2 regions of the Streptomyces sp. NPDC015032 genome follow, and region 2 is predicted to be linked to the other one. Evidence: predicted binding sites of a transcription regulator. Region 2 holds the regulator's gene; the other holds the start of a gene.
The links. Region 2 encodes HspR, which represses chaperone genes until heat shock. Its sites were predicted from a motif close to TTGAGNNNNNNNNNCTCAA; they were not measured.
Positions count from the first base shown of each region.

Region 1: lon (endopeptidase La) is a predicted target of HspR. The motif match lies at 5,605-5,623, and genes of this name have one in related genera.

Region 1 is NZ_JBIBVN010000011.1:119,871-127,704, reverse strand. Features, by position in the region: gene ACF08M_RS18225 (multifunctional oxoglutarate decarboxylase/oxoglutarate dehydrogenase thiamine pyrophosphate-binding subunit/dihydrolipoyllysine-residue succinyltransferase subunit) at 1-954, opposite strand, end outside; gene ACF08M_RS18220 (ATP-binding protein) at 1,212-2,288, opposite strand; gene ACF08M_RS18215 (response regulator transcription factor) at 2,285-3,022, opposite strand; gene ACF08M_RS18210 (spermidine synthase) at 3,244-3,936, opposite strand; partial or broken gene ACF08M_RS18205 (rhomboid-like protein) at 3,981-4,982, shown strand; partial or broken gene ACF08M_RS18200 (nucleotidyltransferase) at 5,103-5,405, opposite strand; gene lon (endopeptidase La) at 5,646-7,834, shown strand, end outside.
Region 2 is NZ_JBIBVN010000010.1:227,148-234,981, forward strand. Features, by position in the region: gene clpB (ATP-dependent chaperone ClpB) at 1-254, opposite strand, end outside; gene ACF08M_RS17500 (pyridoxamine 5'-phosphate oxidase family protein) at 478-882, shown strand; gene ACF08M_RS17505 ((2Fe-2S)-binding protein) at 1,020-1,340, opposite strand; gene ACF08M_RS17510 (hypothetical protein) at 1,337-1,630, opposite strand; gene ACF08M_RS17515 (helix-turn-helix transcriptional regulator) at 1,732-2,745, shown strand; gene ACF08M_RS17520 (heat shock protein transcriptional repressor HspR) at 2,933-3,379, opposite strand; gene dnaJ (molecular chaperone DnaJ) at 3,381-4,574, opposite strand; gene grpE (nucleotide exchange factor GrpE) at 4,668-5,318, opposite strand; gene dnaK (molecular chaperone DnaK) at 5,315-7,168, opposite strand; gene ACF08M_RS17540 (sugar transferase) at 7,740-7,834, shown strand, end outside.

The sequences.
Region 1 (7,834 bases), on a different contig from region 2:
GTGCACGGTGCCGATGCCGCCGGGGTTGGTCAGTGAGGCGGTGACCCCGGTGAAGTCGTCCATGCCGAGCTTGCCGTTGCGGGCGCGCCGGACGATGTCCTCGTAGGCCTGCCAGAACTCGAAGAAGTTCAGCGTCTCGGCCTTCTTGATGGCCGCGACGACCAGCTGGCGGTCGCCGTTCGGCTTGACCAGGTCGATGGCCAGACCGAGGTTGACGTGCTCCGGCTTGACCAGGGTCGGCTTGCCGTCCTTCAGCGCGAAGGAGTGGTTCATCGCCGGCATGGCCTTGAGGGCCTGCACCATCGCGTACCCGATGAGGTGCGTGAAGGAGATCTTCCCGCCACGGGCGCGCTTGAGGTGGTTGTTGATGACGATGCGGTTGTCGAAGAGCAGCTTCACCGGAACGGCGCGCACGGACGTGGCCGTCGGCAGCTCCAGCGAGGCGTTCATGTTCTTCGCGACGGCGGCCGACGGGCCGCGCAGCGTCACGTACTCGGGGCCGGCCGGAGCCTCGGTGGCCGGAGCCGCCGCGGGCTTGGCCGGGGCCTCGGCCACCGGCGCGGCCTTCGCCGGGGCTGCCGGGGCAGCGGCGGCGGGAGCGGCCTGGGCGGGTGCCGGAGCTGCGGGCGCGGGGGCCTTCGCGGCCGGAGCAGGGGTCTGCGCCGGAGCGGCCCGGGGCGTGGCGGCCGGTGCGGTGGCGGCCGGGGCCGGGGTCACCGCAGCCCCCGCGGCCGGGGCGCCGGGAACGGGCTTGTCCGCCGTGCCGGACGTACCCGGCTTGTAGTCGGCGAAGAAGTCCCACCAGGCACGATCGACCGAATTGGGATCCTGGAGGTACTGCTGGTAGATCTCGTCGACGAGCCACTCATTGGGGCCGAAAGCCGCAGCCGGGTCGGAACCCGGGCTGGCTTGGTCGGTCGAGATGCTCGAGTTACTGGGGGACTGAGACGACACGGCGGCAACCGCCCTCTTCCGCTTCACAAGGTGATGGACAGCGGAAATCAAGGCTACGCCTCCGCAGCCGTTCCATGCAGGCCGGGCCGGTCTTCGTCGTGCAAGTCACATCGGAAGGCGGGTTTCGGCGCAGGAATTGGCGGGAAACAAGCATGGTTCCGCTTCGCTCCGGGTACGCGGGACCGCAGCTACGGCCCCCTGGACCGTACCCCTTGAAGGGAACACGCAGAACGTTCCCTTCCGGTTCGAACCCTATGTCAACCTCGTGGTTTCGAGGTCCCCGGAAGAGTGACCTGAATGCGGCAGCCGCGAGCGGATTCGGCCACGCCGATCTGTCCGCCGTGCAGATCCACCGCCCAGCGGGCGATCGCCAGGCCCAGGCCCGTACCGCCGTCGCTGCCCGGCCCGTGCGGGGACGGCACCTCGCCCCGGTTGAAACGCTCGAAGACCCGGTGCCGCTCGGACTCCGGAATGCCCGGCCCCTCGTCCAGGACCTCCAGCGCCAGCGATTCCGGTCCGGCGCCGCGCCGCGCCAGGACGGTGACCCGGCCGTGCGGCGGGCTGTGCTTGACAGCGTTATCGATCAGATTGGCCACCACCTGGTGCAGCCGTTCCGCGTCCGCGTGCGCGGTCAGCTCGGGCGGCGACACGTCCAGATGCAGATGTACGTCCTTACGGGTGTGGTTCCCTGAACCGGAGGGCAGCCGGCGGTGCGAGGCGGCGAGGTTCGCCTCCTTCAGCACACCCGACAGATACGGCCACACCTCGAAGCGGCGGGACCTCAGCGTGACCACCCCGCTGTCCAGACGGGACAGGTCCAGCAGCGTCTCCACCAGCCTGCCGAGCCGCTCGGTCTGCTTCAACGCCGTCCGCATGGTCTCGGGATCGGCCGTGGACACCCCGTCCACGACGTTCTCCAGTACGGCTCTGAGCGCAGCGATGGGGGTCCGCAGCTCATGCGACACATTGGCCACCAGCTCCTTGCGATGCCGGTCCACGGCCTCCAGGTCGTCCGCCATGAGGTTGATCGTCTGGGCCAGGTCGCCGAGCTCGTCACGCCGGTCGGCGCCACTCACCCGTCTGGTGTAGTCGCCGTGCGAGATCGACCGGGCCACGGTCGTCATCTCATCCAGCGGCGCCGTCAGACCGTGTGCCACGAACTGGGTGATCAGCAGGGTCGCGATCACCGAGAACACCGTGATGAAGCGCAGTTCCGTCCGGGTGCGCAGGGCCACCATCAGCAGCCCGGTGGTGATGAACACCGAGACCACCACGAGCGTGCCCAGCTTGGCCTTGACCGAAAAAGGACGCAGTCCGGAACCGGGCCGGGTCATGGGGCAGGGGTCTCCAGGGCGTAGCCGACACCGTGCACGGTACGGATCCGCTCCGCACCGATCTTCCGGCGCAGCGCCTTGATGTGGCTGTCGACGGTACGGGTGCCGGAGGCGTCCGCCCAGTCCCAGACCTCGGCCAGCAGCTGCTCCCGGGAGAGCACCGCGCGCGGCGTATTGGCCAGGCAGACCAGGAGGTCGAACTCGGTCGGCGTGAGGTGGACGTCATCGGCGCGCACCCGGACCCGGCGCTGCGCGTGATCGATCTCCAGTTCGCCGAGGCGCAGTATGCCGCTGCGCGGAGTGACCGCGGCCAGCGCCGCACGCTCGACCCGGCGCAGCAGTACGTGCACCCGGGCCGCCAGTTCACGCATCGAGAACGGCTTGGTCATGTAGTCGTCGGCGCCGACCCCGAGACCGACCAGCATGTCGGTCTCGTCGTCCCTGGCGGTCAGCATGAGCACCGGCACCGGCCGCTGGGCCTGCACGCGACGGCAGACCTCCAGGCCGTCGAAGCCGGGAAGCATGATGTCGAGCACCATCAGATCGGGCTGCCACGCCTCGGCCGCGTCCACGGCCGCGGGTCCGTCGAGCGCGGTCTGCACCAGAAAGCCCTCCGCCCGCAGCCGGGCGGAAATGGCTTCGACGATCGTGACGTCGTCCTCGACCACCAGCACCCGGCGCTGAGCGCCCGGGGTGGCCGCGACACCGTTGTGGGTGGTGTGTGTCTGTTCCATCGCCCCGCCCCTGCCCGTTCTCACGGGGGTTCATACCCCCGGACGCACGGTCTTCGCTAGTGGATTTCATGGGTGATCCCGTCACCGGTCAGCAGCGTAAAGGCAGCGGAGTGCTCTCGGCTACGCAGGGTGTAACGGCTTGGGTGCGACAGGTGGCGGAGTGTCGGCCTTGTGGCGCTTGGCCCCGGGCGTCCGAGGCCGTGGATGTCCGGCGGGAGCACTCAGGCTGTCCGAAGTGCGAGATGCACCACGTCGGGAACACCTCGGGCAACACGTACCTCTTCCGTCCTTACCCCGCTGAATCCGGCATTCCGTAGGGCGTGCTCGAAGTCCGCGGATGGCTGTGCGGACCAGACCGCGAGAACGCCGCCCGGCGTCAGCCGCTCACGGCAATCAGCCAGACCGGCGGGGGAGTACAGGTTCGTGTTGTCCTCGGTGACGGTCCAGTCCGGTCCGTTGTCGATGTCCAGGCACAGCGCGTCGTAACGGTCCGTAGTCGTACGCAGGTACCCGACGAGATCCGTCGTCAGGATCTCCGTCCGCGGATCGGCGAGCGCCGCACGGGAGATCCGGGCCAGCGGCCCCGTCCGGTGCCAGTCCACGATCGCCTGCTCCCGCTCGACGACGGCGATCCGCCCCCACCGCGGCTCGGCGGCGGCCCGCACGAGCGAGAACCCGACCCCGAGCCCTCCGATGAGCACCGCCGGCGCCGTCCGGCCGGCGGGCAGCGCGGCCAGCGCCGCGTCGATCAGCAGCCGCTCGGAGCGCCCGTCCGAGGTGTCCATGAGGAAGCATCCGTTGGCGATGATCTCGAAGTCGTCCCCCCGCTCCCGGAGAACGACTTCGCCGTGCGGACCCTCCCGGCGGTCGAGCGTGATGGGGGCGAGGGCGTCGGGGCCGTGGATCTCGGGCATGGTGCGGGTCTCCGGTCGATGGCGGACGTGCGGGACGGACGTGGGTGGCGGACGTCGGTGACCGCCACGGTCCCTGCCATCCTGGCCGGTCCGCGCGTCCGGGGGCCAGCGGATTGCCGGAACCATCCGGGGCGTCCGGGGCGTCCGGGCGAGGGTGTGCCGTCCGGAGGCCGGCAACGGACCCCGGGCCTCTGCCGGGCGACGGACCCGGGCCTCTGCCGGGCGACGGACCCGGGCCTCTGCCGGGCGACGGACCCGGGCCGGTTCCTGCGTGGCTCACGCGGCTCAGGCCGTGGACACTGCGGGGGACGATCGCGGAGTGTGGGACGTTGCTCGGGGAGGTGGTACGGAAGGAGCCTCGCACGGTGCACCGGGGTACGGACGGGGTGGTTTGCGACGACGGGCACGCGGCCCCGCTGCCCGACGCCGTGCCGCGTGGGCGCCGTACGGAAGCGGCCGCCCCTCCGCCCGCCCGGGAACCTCGTGGGGCCAAAAGGGCCCGGTGGGCCCGCCGGTGCCTGCGGCTGCCGCCGACGCCGGCCGGTACCCCGTTCACCTTCGGGTACCTGCTGGTGCTCGTCGCCACGTCCCTCTTCACGCACTACGGCGAACCGGACACCGTCTCCGCCGTGCTGCGCGCATCGAGCACGGACGTCGCGCATCTCGGCGAGGCCCCGCTGCTGGTCCTGATCGCCAGTGCCCTGTGGGTCGTCGGCGGGCTCGGTTCCCCGTACGTCCTCGGCTTCGCTCTTGTACTGACCGCGCTGGAACGCCGCGTCGGGGGATGGCGCACCGCCGGGGTGTTCCTGCTCGGCCACGTCGTGGCGACGCTCGCCACGGAGATCCCGGTCGGGGTGTCCGTGATGGCCGGCCGTCTGCCGGAGTCCTCACTGCACCGGCTCGACTACGGCATCAGCTTCGGGCTGATGGCGAGCGTGGGCGCGCTCGCCGGGCTGCTCACGCCATGGCCGCGGGGGGTGATGCTCGGTGCGGTCGGCGCGATGCTGCTGCATGACCTGCTCGCCCTCGGCGACCCCCTCGCCGACTGGGGCCACCCGCTGGCGCTGCTGCTGGGCGTGGCCTGCCGGCCGCTGCTGCGCCGCGCCGGTGCGGCCGGGGGAGCGGGGGTCAGGGGCGTGGGGCCTTCTCGCCGTGGACCGCGAGCTGTCCAGCTCGGCCTCGATGGTCCGGGCCGCCGCCCGGTCGGCCACGGTGGGCTCGGCGTGCAGGGCGAGCAGCAGGTCCAGGTCGGAGACACCGGGAACAGCCGTGCCGCGCGGAATGCTGCCGTAGATGTACGCACTGTGCAGCTGCGCGTGGCCGAACGACTCGGCGATGCAGGCGCGGGCCGCCTCCACCACGGGGGCGAACGCCGCCGGCACCCGGCTCAGCGAGCCCTCCCGCCGGATCGTTCCGTCCGGTCGTAGCCCTCTGTCGTCGTTCGCAGCCGCACTCGCAGCCGCATGCATACCGGCACTCTGCCCTTTGTTCCGGCCGGTTGCCGATGGATTTCCGCCGGCCGGAGCGGCTCGGACGGTTCGGAATCAAAGGGGGCGTGTGCGGGGTTCTGTCAGCGTGCGGGGTCCGGCGGGGCTGCCCGGCACGCGAATGGCTCAGGCGATCGCTCACGGCGAACATCCCCGGGGAACAATGATCGGCTCACAAGCATTGAGTCTGCATAGCTCAACTTGACTGCCGAAGGGGAGATCATGGCAACCGAGTCCAATGCGGTCACTCCGCTCGCCCTGCCCGTGCTGCCGCTCGACGACGAGGTCGTGCTGCCCGGGATGGTGGTGCCTCTGGACCTGTCCGACACCGACGTACGAGCCGCCGTGGAGGCCGCACAGGCCGCGGCCCGCGAGGGCGGCGGCAAGCCCGAGGTGCTTCTGGTGCCACGGGTCGACGGGACGTACGCCGGCACCGGTGTCATCGGCACCGTCGAGCAGGTCGGACGGCTTTCGGACGGGGATCCGGGCGCGCTCATCCGCGGCCGTGGCCGGGTGCGGATCGGGGCCGGGACCAGCGGGCCCGGCAGGGCGCTCTGGGTGGAGGGGACACGGGTCGACGAGGCCGTCCCCGACCCGCTTCCCGGAGCCGCCGCCGAGCTGGTCAAGGAGTACAAGGCACTCGCCACCAGCTGGCTGAAGAAGCGCGGCGCCTGGCAGGTCGTGGACCGGGTCCAGCAGATCGAGGACATCTCCGCGCTCGCCGACAACTCCGGCTACTCGCCCTTCCTCACCACGGCCCAGAAGGTGCAGCTCCTGGAGACCGCCGACGCGGTCGCCCGGCTGAAGCTCGCCATTCAGTGGCTCGGCGAGCACCTCGCCGAGCAAGACGTCGCCGAGTCCATCGCCAAGGACGTCCAGGAGGGTGTCGACAAGCAGCAGCGCGAATTCCTGCTGCGGCGCCAGCTCGACGCCGTACGCAAGGAACTCTCCGAGCTCAACGGCGGTCCTGGTTCCGGCGCGGACGAGTCCGACGACTACCGGGCGCGCGTCGAGGCCGCCGATCTTCCCGGGCACGTCCGCGAGGCGGCGCTCAAGGAGGTCGACAAGCTGGAGCGTTCCTCCGACCAGAGCCCGGAGGGCTCCTGGATCAGGACCTGGCTCGACACCGTCCTCGAACTGCCGTGGACGGAACGGACCGAGGACGCGTACGACATCCGGGGCGCCCAGGAGATCCTCGACGCCGAGCACTCCGGCCTGCAGGACGTGAAGGAGCGGATCACCGAGTACCTGGCGGTCCGCAAGCGGCGTGCCGACCGCGGTCTCGGCGTCGTCGGCGGACGGCGCGGCGGTGCCGTGCTGGCGCTGGTGGGCCCTCCGGGCGTCGGCAAGACCTCGCTCGGTGAATCCGTCGCGCACGCCATGGGCCGTAAGTTCGTCCGCGTCGCCCTCGGCGGTGTGCGGGACGAGGCGGAGATCCGCGGCCATCGGCGTACGTACGTCGGCGCACTGCCGGGACGCATTGTCCGGGCCATCAAGGAGGCCGGTTCGATGAACCCGGTCGTCCTGCTCGACGAGATCGACAAGGTCGGCTCCGACTTCCGGGGCGACCCGGCGGCCGCCCTGCTCGAAGTCCTCGACCCGGCCCAGAACCACACCTTCCGCGACCACTACCTGGAGGTCGAACTCGACCTCAGCGACGTCGTCTTCCTCGCGACGGCCAACGTCCTCGAAGCCATTCCGGAGGCCCTGCTCGACCGGATGGAGCTGGTCAGGCTCGACGGCTACACCGAGGACGAGAAGGTCGTCATCGCACGTGACCACCTGCTTCCGCGTCAGCTGGAGCGGGCCGGGCTGGAGCAGGACGAGGTGGCGCTCGACGAGTCCGCGCTGCGCAAACTGGCCGGGGAGTACACCCGTGAAGCGGGCGTACGGAACCTGGAACGGGCCGTCGCCCGGCTGCTCCGGAAGGTCGCCGCCCAGCACGAACTGGGCGAGAGGGAGCTTCCGTTCACGGTCACCGAGGCGGACCTGCGCGGTCTGATCGGACGCCCGCACCACGTCCCCGAGTCCGCCCAGGACCCGGCCGAGCGCCGCACCGCGGTGCCGGGCGTGGCCACCGGACTCGCGGTGACCGGCGCCGGGGGCGACGTGCTGTTCGTCGAGGCGTCGCTGGCCGACCCGGAGACCGGGGCGTCCGGACTGACCCTCACCGGTCAGCTCGGCGACGTCATGAAGGAGTCCGCGCAGATCGCGCTGAGCTTCCTGCGGTCGCACGGCGCGGAGCTGGAACTGCCGGTCGCGGATCTGAAGGACCGGGGGGCGCACATCCACTTCCCGGCGGGTGCGGTCCCGAAGGACGGCCCGAGCGCCGGCATCACGATGACGACGGCGCTGGCCTCGCTGCTCTCGGGACGGCTGGTCCGTACGGATGTGGCGATGACCGGTGAGGT
Region 2 (7,834 bases):
GGAGGCGCGACGGTCGACCCGGTCACGCTGGGCTCGGCACCCAGGAGCCGCTCCGTCTCGGTGCGTACGGCGATCTGGTCGGCCTCGACGGCGGCGAGCAGATCGATGATGTTCGCGCTTGCTTGTCGTCCTTCACCCTCAAGCAGCGCGAGCAGCAGGTGTCCGGGGGTCAGATCGGGGTGTCCGTCCTTCACGGCCCGGCTGGTGGCCGCGTTGATGGCGTCCCGGCTCTTGTTGGTCAGCTCGGCGTCCACGTGCGCTTTCTCCTCCTTGCGGTGACTGGCTCTCTCCACAACACTGACTGAGTCAACGTGTACAAAGTTGAGTCTATTCCACTCAACCCGAGTACCGTGCACCCTTCCGGCCGATGGCGCGTCCGATTCGAGTCAATTCGAGTCAATTCGAGTCAACCGGCCTCAGAGGGCCTCCGCCACCGCGGGAGCGGCGCGCCGGCCCACGCTGCCTACGCTGTTCCCCATGGCAGTCGACGTGACGAATCCGAGCCCCGAGTACCTCGCGTTCTGGCGCGAGCACCACCTGTGCACCCTGACCACACCCCGCTCCGACGGCACGCCGCACGTGGTGCCGGTGGGCGTGACGTACGACCCCGAGGCAGGGCTCGCCCGCGTCATCACCGGCAAGAACACGCAGAAGGCCGCCAACGTCCTGGCCGCGGGCCCGGACGGCGCACGGGTCGCGGTCTGCCAGGTCGACCGGCGCCGCTGGGCGACCCTGGAGGGCCGCGCGACGGTACGCACGGAGCCGGAGGTGGTGGCCGACGCGGTGCGCCGCTACGAGGAACGCTACAAGCGCACGCCGGCGCCCAACCCGGACCGCGTCGTCATCGAGATCACCCTGGACCGGGCGCTCGGCAAGGCGTGAGGAAAACCTGGGCGGACCGGGCGGGCGGGAAACCGCAAAATCCGCTCCGGGCAGCACAACGGCGCCACCGTGTTCAGGTCACGATGGCGCCGTTGTGTGGGGGAGTGACTGAGCGACATGTAACGACGGGGGATCGCTCAGGCACTGCGGGGGGTGGCGGAAATAGTCTCTGGCTCGAACAGCTGGTGGTCCCGCCGGTCGAGGTTGACGAAGATCATGTCGTACCGGATCGCGCAGCGGACGGGCTGCGGTGCTCCCCGCGGCTTGCGGAGGCAACGGTAGGCGCGTACTTCGCCGTCGTCTTCTCGTGCGACAACGACGGGGTCGCCGAACAGAGTGACCATCAGCGAGTCGCCACGACGGGGGAGGGCCGTGACGAGATCGATGAAATGCCAGCCCGATCGGTAGGCCGTGGCCATCTCGCGCCGGAAGGTCCGGTCGTCCGGCGGGATGGTCATGCGTCCGCGCCTGCTGGAGTCGACCAGCCGATGTCACCTGCGCCCGCAGCCGGAGCATCCCAGCCGATGTCACCCGACGTGGCGGCCTGAACGACCCAACCGATGTCGTCCGCCGTGGCAGCCGGGGCGACCCAACCGATATCGCCCTGCGCGGCAACCGGAGCGACCCAACCGATATCACTCGCGGTAGCCGCCTCGCTGTTCCAGCCAATGTCGCCACCGCCCAGCCCAAAGCCCAGGGCCGCGACGAACGAGGCGGCAAGCGCCGAGCGAAGCATTCGCTTGTACATAGTCGGCTTCGTCCTCACTTGTGGATTCTTCTCCCCCGCACTTAAGACGATGTCCCACCTGGGCACGCGAACACCACTGAGTCGATGCATCATGTTCCTGCATGTTCAGGAACCTGGGGGGTGAAGATTTGGCCACAAGGCACACAAAGCCGACACATTCTCACGGGATCACCGAACTATGCGATGAGGGAGGGCATCTTTACGCCAGCGCACTGCGCTCGGGGCGCATAGCCCGCGTAGAGGTGGAACCGGCGCCTTGTCTGATGGACTTCGCCCTGTTGCATCCCGATCCCGACGATCCGGACTGGCTCCGGCCCGTTCCGCCGTCCGTCGCCCTCGCGCAGCATCTGCACCCCCTGGAGCGGGAGATCCAGGAGCGTCGACGGCACTCGGTGGAACTGACCGAATCCTTCGAGCCCTTCATGGACATCAGCGCCCAGGGCCCGCCGACCACCCACGCGATCACCGTGCTGGAGGGCGTCAACCGGATCGACGGCGCCCTCGACCTGGCCACCGCAGACTGCCGCACCGAAGTCCTCACCGTCCAGCCCGGCGGCGGCAGGAACGAGGACAGCCTCAGCAAGTCCCTGGAGCGCGGCCTGTCGGTGGTCCACCGAGGCGTCAGGATCCGCACCCTGTACCAGCACACCGTGCGCCACAGTCCCAGCACCCTGGCGTACGCGGAGCGCATAGCGGACGAGAACGTGGAGATCAGGACGCTCGAAGAGCTCATCGAGCGCCTGATCATCTTCGACCGGACGGTAGCTTTCATCCCCGCCCAGGACGACCGGCAAGTCGCCCTGGAACTCCGCCATCCCGGACTGGTCGAATATCTCGTCAAGGTATTCGAGCAACTCTGGACCAGGGCCGCCCCGCTCCTGGAGGAAGTCAAGTACGACCCGACTCCCCGGGGCATCAGCGGTGTTCAGCGCTCCATCGCCCAACTCCTCATCGAGGGCCACGTCGACGACTCCATCGCCCGCCGCCTCGGCATGAACGTCCGCACGTGCCGGGCACATGTCGCCAAACTCGCCGCCGCCCTGGGCAGCACCAGCCGGGCCCAGCTCGGCTATCTGATCGCCCGGTCGGGGATTCTGGAACAGGACCCGCGCTGAGGAAGCGCGAAGGCAGGCCACCCCGCTCGTGGAACGGCTCCGGCCGGCGCCTGTGTCACCGTCGTACGGCACGGCATCGCCCGCCCGCCCCGAAGCCCGCGAGGGCCGCGGACCGAAAGAGCCCGAGGCCCGTCACCCGGTGCGGAACGGGTGACGGGCCTCGCTCGTCGTGCGGGTGCGAACCCGCTCAGTCCTTCGGCCGCTTCGGCCGCCAGACCACCAACGCGCCGGCCTGCTGCACATCCTGGTACGGCACCAGATCGCGCCGGTACGAGGCGTGCACCTGGGCCTCGCGCTGCTGCATCGCCGCCGCCGCGCCGTCGAGGGCCGACGAGAGCTCGGCGACGCGCTGCTGGAGGGCCGCGACCTGGTTCTCCAGCTCGATGATGCGCTTGATGCCGGCGAGGTTGATGCCCTCGTCCTGCGACAGCTGCTGCACGGTGCGCAGCAGCTCGATGTCGCGGGCCGAGTAGCGTCTGCCGCGCCCGGCCGTGCGGTCCGGAGAGACCAGGCCCAGGCGGTCGTACTGGCGCAGTGTCTGCGGATGGAGGCCCGAGAGCTGGGCCGCGATCGAGATCACGTACACCGGCGATTCATCGGTCAGTTCGTACGGATTGCGTCGTCGGCCGTCCACCTCAAGCTCCCTTCGCTGCCCGGAAGAGCTCCGCCCGCGGGTCACGGCCCGCAGTCGCCTTCCGATAGGCCTCCAGTGCTTCCCTGGCCTCGGTGCCGAGCTCGCCGGGCACCGCCACCTCGACGGTGACCAGCAGGTCGCCCCGGGTGCCGTCCTTGCGTACGGCACCCTTGCCCCGGGCGCGCATCGTACGCCCGTTGGGGGTGCCGGCCGGCAGCTTCAGGGTGACCGGCGGGCCGCCGAGCGTGGGCACCTTCACCTCGCCGCCGAGCGCCGCCTCCGTGAAGTCGACGGGCACGGTGACCGTGAGGTTGTCTCCCTTGCGGCCGAACACGGGGTGGGCGTCGACATGGACCACGACGTACAGATCGCCGGCCGGTCCACCGCGCTCGCCCGGACCGCCCTTGCCGCGCAGCCGGATCCGCTGGCCGTCCGAGACGCCCGCCGGAATCCTGACCTGCATGGTCCGGGAGGACTTCGCCCGTCCGCTGCCCTTGCAGACGTCGCAGGGGTCCTGGGCGATGAGGCCCCGGCCCTTGCAGTCCACGCAGGGATCGGTGAGCGAGAAGCCGCCGCCGGTGCCGCGCGACACCTGGCCGGTGCCGAGACAGGTCGGGCAGACCCTGGGGGTGCCGTTCTTGTCACCGGTGCCGGAACACGCCTTGCAGGGCGCCTGGCTGGACATCCGCAACGGGACCGTGGCCCCGTCGACCGCCTCGGTGAAGCTGAGCGTCACCTCGGACTCGATGTCCTGGCCGCGGCGCGGCTGCACCCGCGTCCCCGTACCGCCCCGGTTGAACAGGCCGCCGAAGACATCGCCCAGACCGCCGCTGCCGCCCCCGCCGAAACCACCGGCTCCGCCGCCCGCACCTCCGCCCTGGGTGCCTCCGAAGAGGTCGCCCAGGTCGAAGTTGAAGTTGCCTCCGGCGCCGCCGGGGCCGGCCCTGAAGCCGCCGTTGCCGAAGAGGGCGCGCGCCTCGTCGTACTCCTTGCGCTTCTTGCTGTCGCCGAGGACGTCATTCGCCTCGGAGATCTCCTTGAAGCGCTCCTCCGCCTTGTCGTCGCCCTTGTTGGCATCCGGGTGGAACTCGCGGGCGAGCTTCCGGTACGCCTTCTTGATCTCGGCGTCGGTGGCGTCCTTGGGGACGCCGAGGACCTTGTAGTAGTCCTTCTCGACGAAGTCCTTCGTGCTCATCGACGTCCCTCCTTCCGGACGATCGGCCATGCGGCCGGCCCGTTGGCCGGTCGCATGGCCGGGCGGCAGGCAGCGAGGTGGTCAGACGGGATGTCAGACCTCCTCGGTGCCACCGCTCTCCTCGTCGGTTGCCTTCTCTTCCTTGGCCGTGGCCGGTGTCGCACCCGGCTGGGGTTCGGCCACTGCCACCCGCGCGGGGCGGATGGTGCGCTCGCCGATCCGATACCCCGGCTGCAGGATCGCCACGCAGGTCGTCTCGGTGACGTCCGGCGCGTACGAGTGCATCAGGGCTTCGTGGATCGTCGGGTCGAAGGGCTCGCCCTCCTTGCCGAACTGCTGCAGGCCCAGCTTGGCGACGACCGTCTCAAGAGACTCGGCCACCGACTTGAACCCGCCCACGAGCTCGCCGTGGTCCCGGGCCCGGCCGACGTCGTCGAGCACGGGCAGGAGCTCGGACAGGAGACCCGCGACGGCGATCTCCTTGACCGTGGCCCGGTCCCGCTCGACGCGGCGGCGGTAGTTCTGGTACTCGGCCTGGAGCCGCTGGAGGTCGCCCGTGCGCTCGTTGAGCGCGGTGCGGACCTGGTCCAGCTGGGCCGTCAGACCGACTGTCTGCGCTGCGTCCCCGGCCGGGGGCGCCTCCTTCTCCGAAGAGGAGGGGGCGTCCTTCGGCTCGGCTCCGTCGGGGGTGTCGCCGGAGGGGACGTCGGGCTTCTCCTCGAAGCCCGGAGTCTCCTCGGTCACACCGCACCGCCCTTCGCGTCCTTCGCGTCGTCCACGATCTCGGCGTCGACGACGTCGTCGTCGGCCTTGGCCTGCTGGGCGCCCGGCTGCGCGTCACCCTGCGGGCCGCCGTCGGCCTGGGCGTTGGCGTACATCGCCTGGCCCAGCTTCTGGGAGACGGCCGCGACCTTCTCGGTGGCGGTACGGATCTCGGCGGTGTCCTCACCCTTGAGCTTCTCCTTCAGCTCGGTGAGCGCGGTCTCCACCTCCGTCTTCACGTCACCGGGGACCTTGTCCTCGTTGTCCTTGAGGAACTTCTCGGTCTGGTAGACGAGCTGCTCGCCCTGGTTGCGGGACTCGGCGGCCTCGCGGCGGCGGTGGTCCTCCTCCGCGTACTGCTCGGCCTCCTCACGCATCCGGTTGACCTCGTCCTTCGGCAGCGAGGAGCCGCCGGTGACGGTCATCTTCTGCTCCTTGCCGGTGCCGAGGTCCTTGGCGGCGACGTGCATGATGCCGTTCGCGTCGATGTCGAAGGCGACCTCGATCTGCGGGACGCCGCGCGGGGCCGGCGGCAGGCCGGTCAGCTCGAACATGCCGAGCTTCTTGTTGTACGCCGCGATCTCGCGCTCGCCCTGGTAGACCTGGATCTGCACGGACGGCTGGTTGTCCTCGGCCGTCGTGAAGATCTCGGAGCGCTTGGTCGGGATCGTGGTGTTGCGCTCGATGAGCTTCGTCATGATCCCTCCCTTGGTCTCGATGCCGAGGGACAGCGGGGTGACGTCGAGCAGCAGGACGTCCTTGACCTCGCCCTTGAGGACACCGGCCTGGAGCGAGGCGCCGATGGCGACGACCTCGTCCGGGTTCACGCTCTTGTTGGCCTCCTGGCCGCCGGTCAGCTCCTTGACGAGCTCGGCGACGGCCGGCATACGGGTGGAGCCACCGACGAGAACGACGTGGTCGATCTCGGAGAGCTGGATTCCCGCGTCCTTGATGACGTTGTGGAACGGGGTCTGGCAGCGGTCCAGGAGGTCCGCGGTCAGCTGCTGGAACTGCGAGCGCGTGAGCTTCTCGTCCAGGTGCAGCGGGCCCTCGGCGGACGCCGTGATGTAGGGCAGGTTGATCGTGGTCTCGGTCGAGGACGAGAGCTCGATCTTCGCCTTCTCCGCGGCCTCACGGAGACGCTGGAGAGCCATCTTGTCCTTGGACAGGTCCACGCCGTGCCCGTTGGCGAACTGCTTCACCAGGTAGTCGACGACGCGCTGGTCCCAGTCGTCACCACCGAGCTGGTTGTCACCGTTGGTGGCCTTCACCTCGACAACGCCGTCGCCGATCTCCAGGAGGGACACGTCGAAGGTGCCGCCGCCGAGGTCGAAGACGAGGATCGTCTGGTCGTCCTTGTCGAGGCCGTACGCCAGGGCGGCGGCCGTCGGCTCGTTGACGATACGCAGGACGTTGAGGCCCGCGATCTCGCCGGCCTCCTTCGTCGCCTGACGCTCGGAGTCGTTGAAGTACGCGGGGACGGTGATGACCGCGTCGGTCACCTTCTCACCCAGGTACGCCTCGGCGTCGCGCTTCAGCTTCTGCAGGATGAAGGCGCTCATCTGCTGCGGGTTGAAGCTCTTGCCGTCCAGGTCGATCTTCCAGTCAGTGCCCATGTGGCGCTTGACGGAGCGGATGGTCCTGTCGACGTTGGTCACCGCCTGGCGCTTGGCGACCTCGCCGACCAGCACCTCGCCGTTCTTCGCGAAGGCGACGACGGACGGCGTGGTCCTGGCGCCCTCTGCGTTGGTGATGACGGTGGGCTCGCCGCCTTCGAGAACGCTGACGACGGAGTTAGTCGTGCCCAGGTCGATGCCGACCGCACGTGCCATTTCAATTCCTCCAGCTTGACTACTTGAGTGCAACTGACTCAAGGATGCATGACCGCCGCCTGGGTGTCAACAGAGTTGAGTCGAGGAGACTCAACTATCGTGCACGCACCTGGCGCGAATCGAAAGATGCACGCACGACACCCACCTACCTCGTGGGCCGCGCAGCGCCCACCCATCATCGCGCCATGGGATCGTTCTGTTACAAAATGCCGCGAGTCACGCAAAACCGGCAGCCGGCCCTTCCGATCCACCCGACCCCAGGCAGGTGCGAACGATGCAGAGGCAGAGGCAGAGGCAGAGACAAAGGCAGGGGCAGGGGCAGGGGCAGGGGCAGGGCCAGGGAGGACCGCAGCGGACGTGGCGGCAGGGGCAGAGACGGGGAGGACCGGGCCAGGGATGGCGGGCGTCTCGGCGGCAGTGGCGGCCGACGCCGCAAGGGGCACGGCAAGGGGCGCGGCCATGGGCATCGCAACGACGGCGGGCGCCGCAGTGGCCGCCGGCCTGGCAACGGGCACGGCAACAGGCATGGCAGTGGGCGCGGCGACGGGAGGGGCCGTCGGCCAAGCGCGTACTGGATCTGGCTCTCGGCTCGGTCCTGCTGGCCGTGGCCACCCCCCTGCTCGCCGCGGGAGCCCTCGCCCTCGCGGCACGACGGCCCCCGGGCGG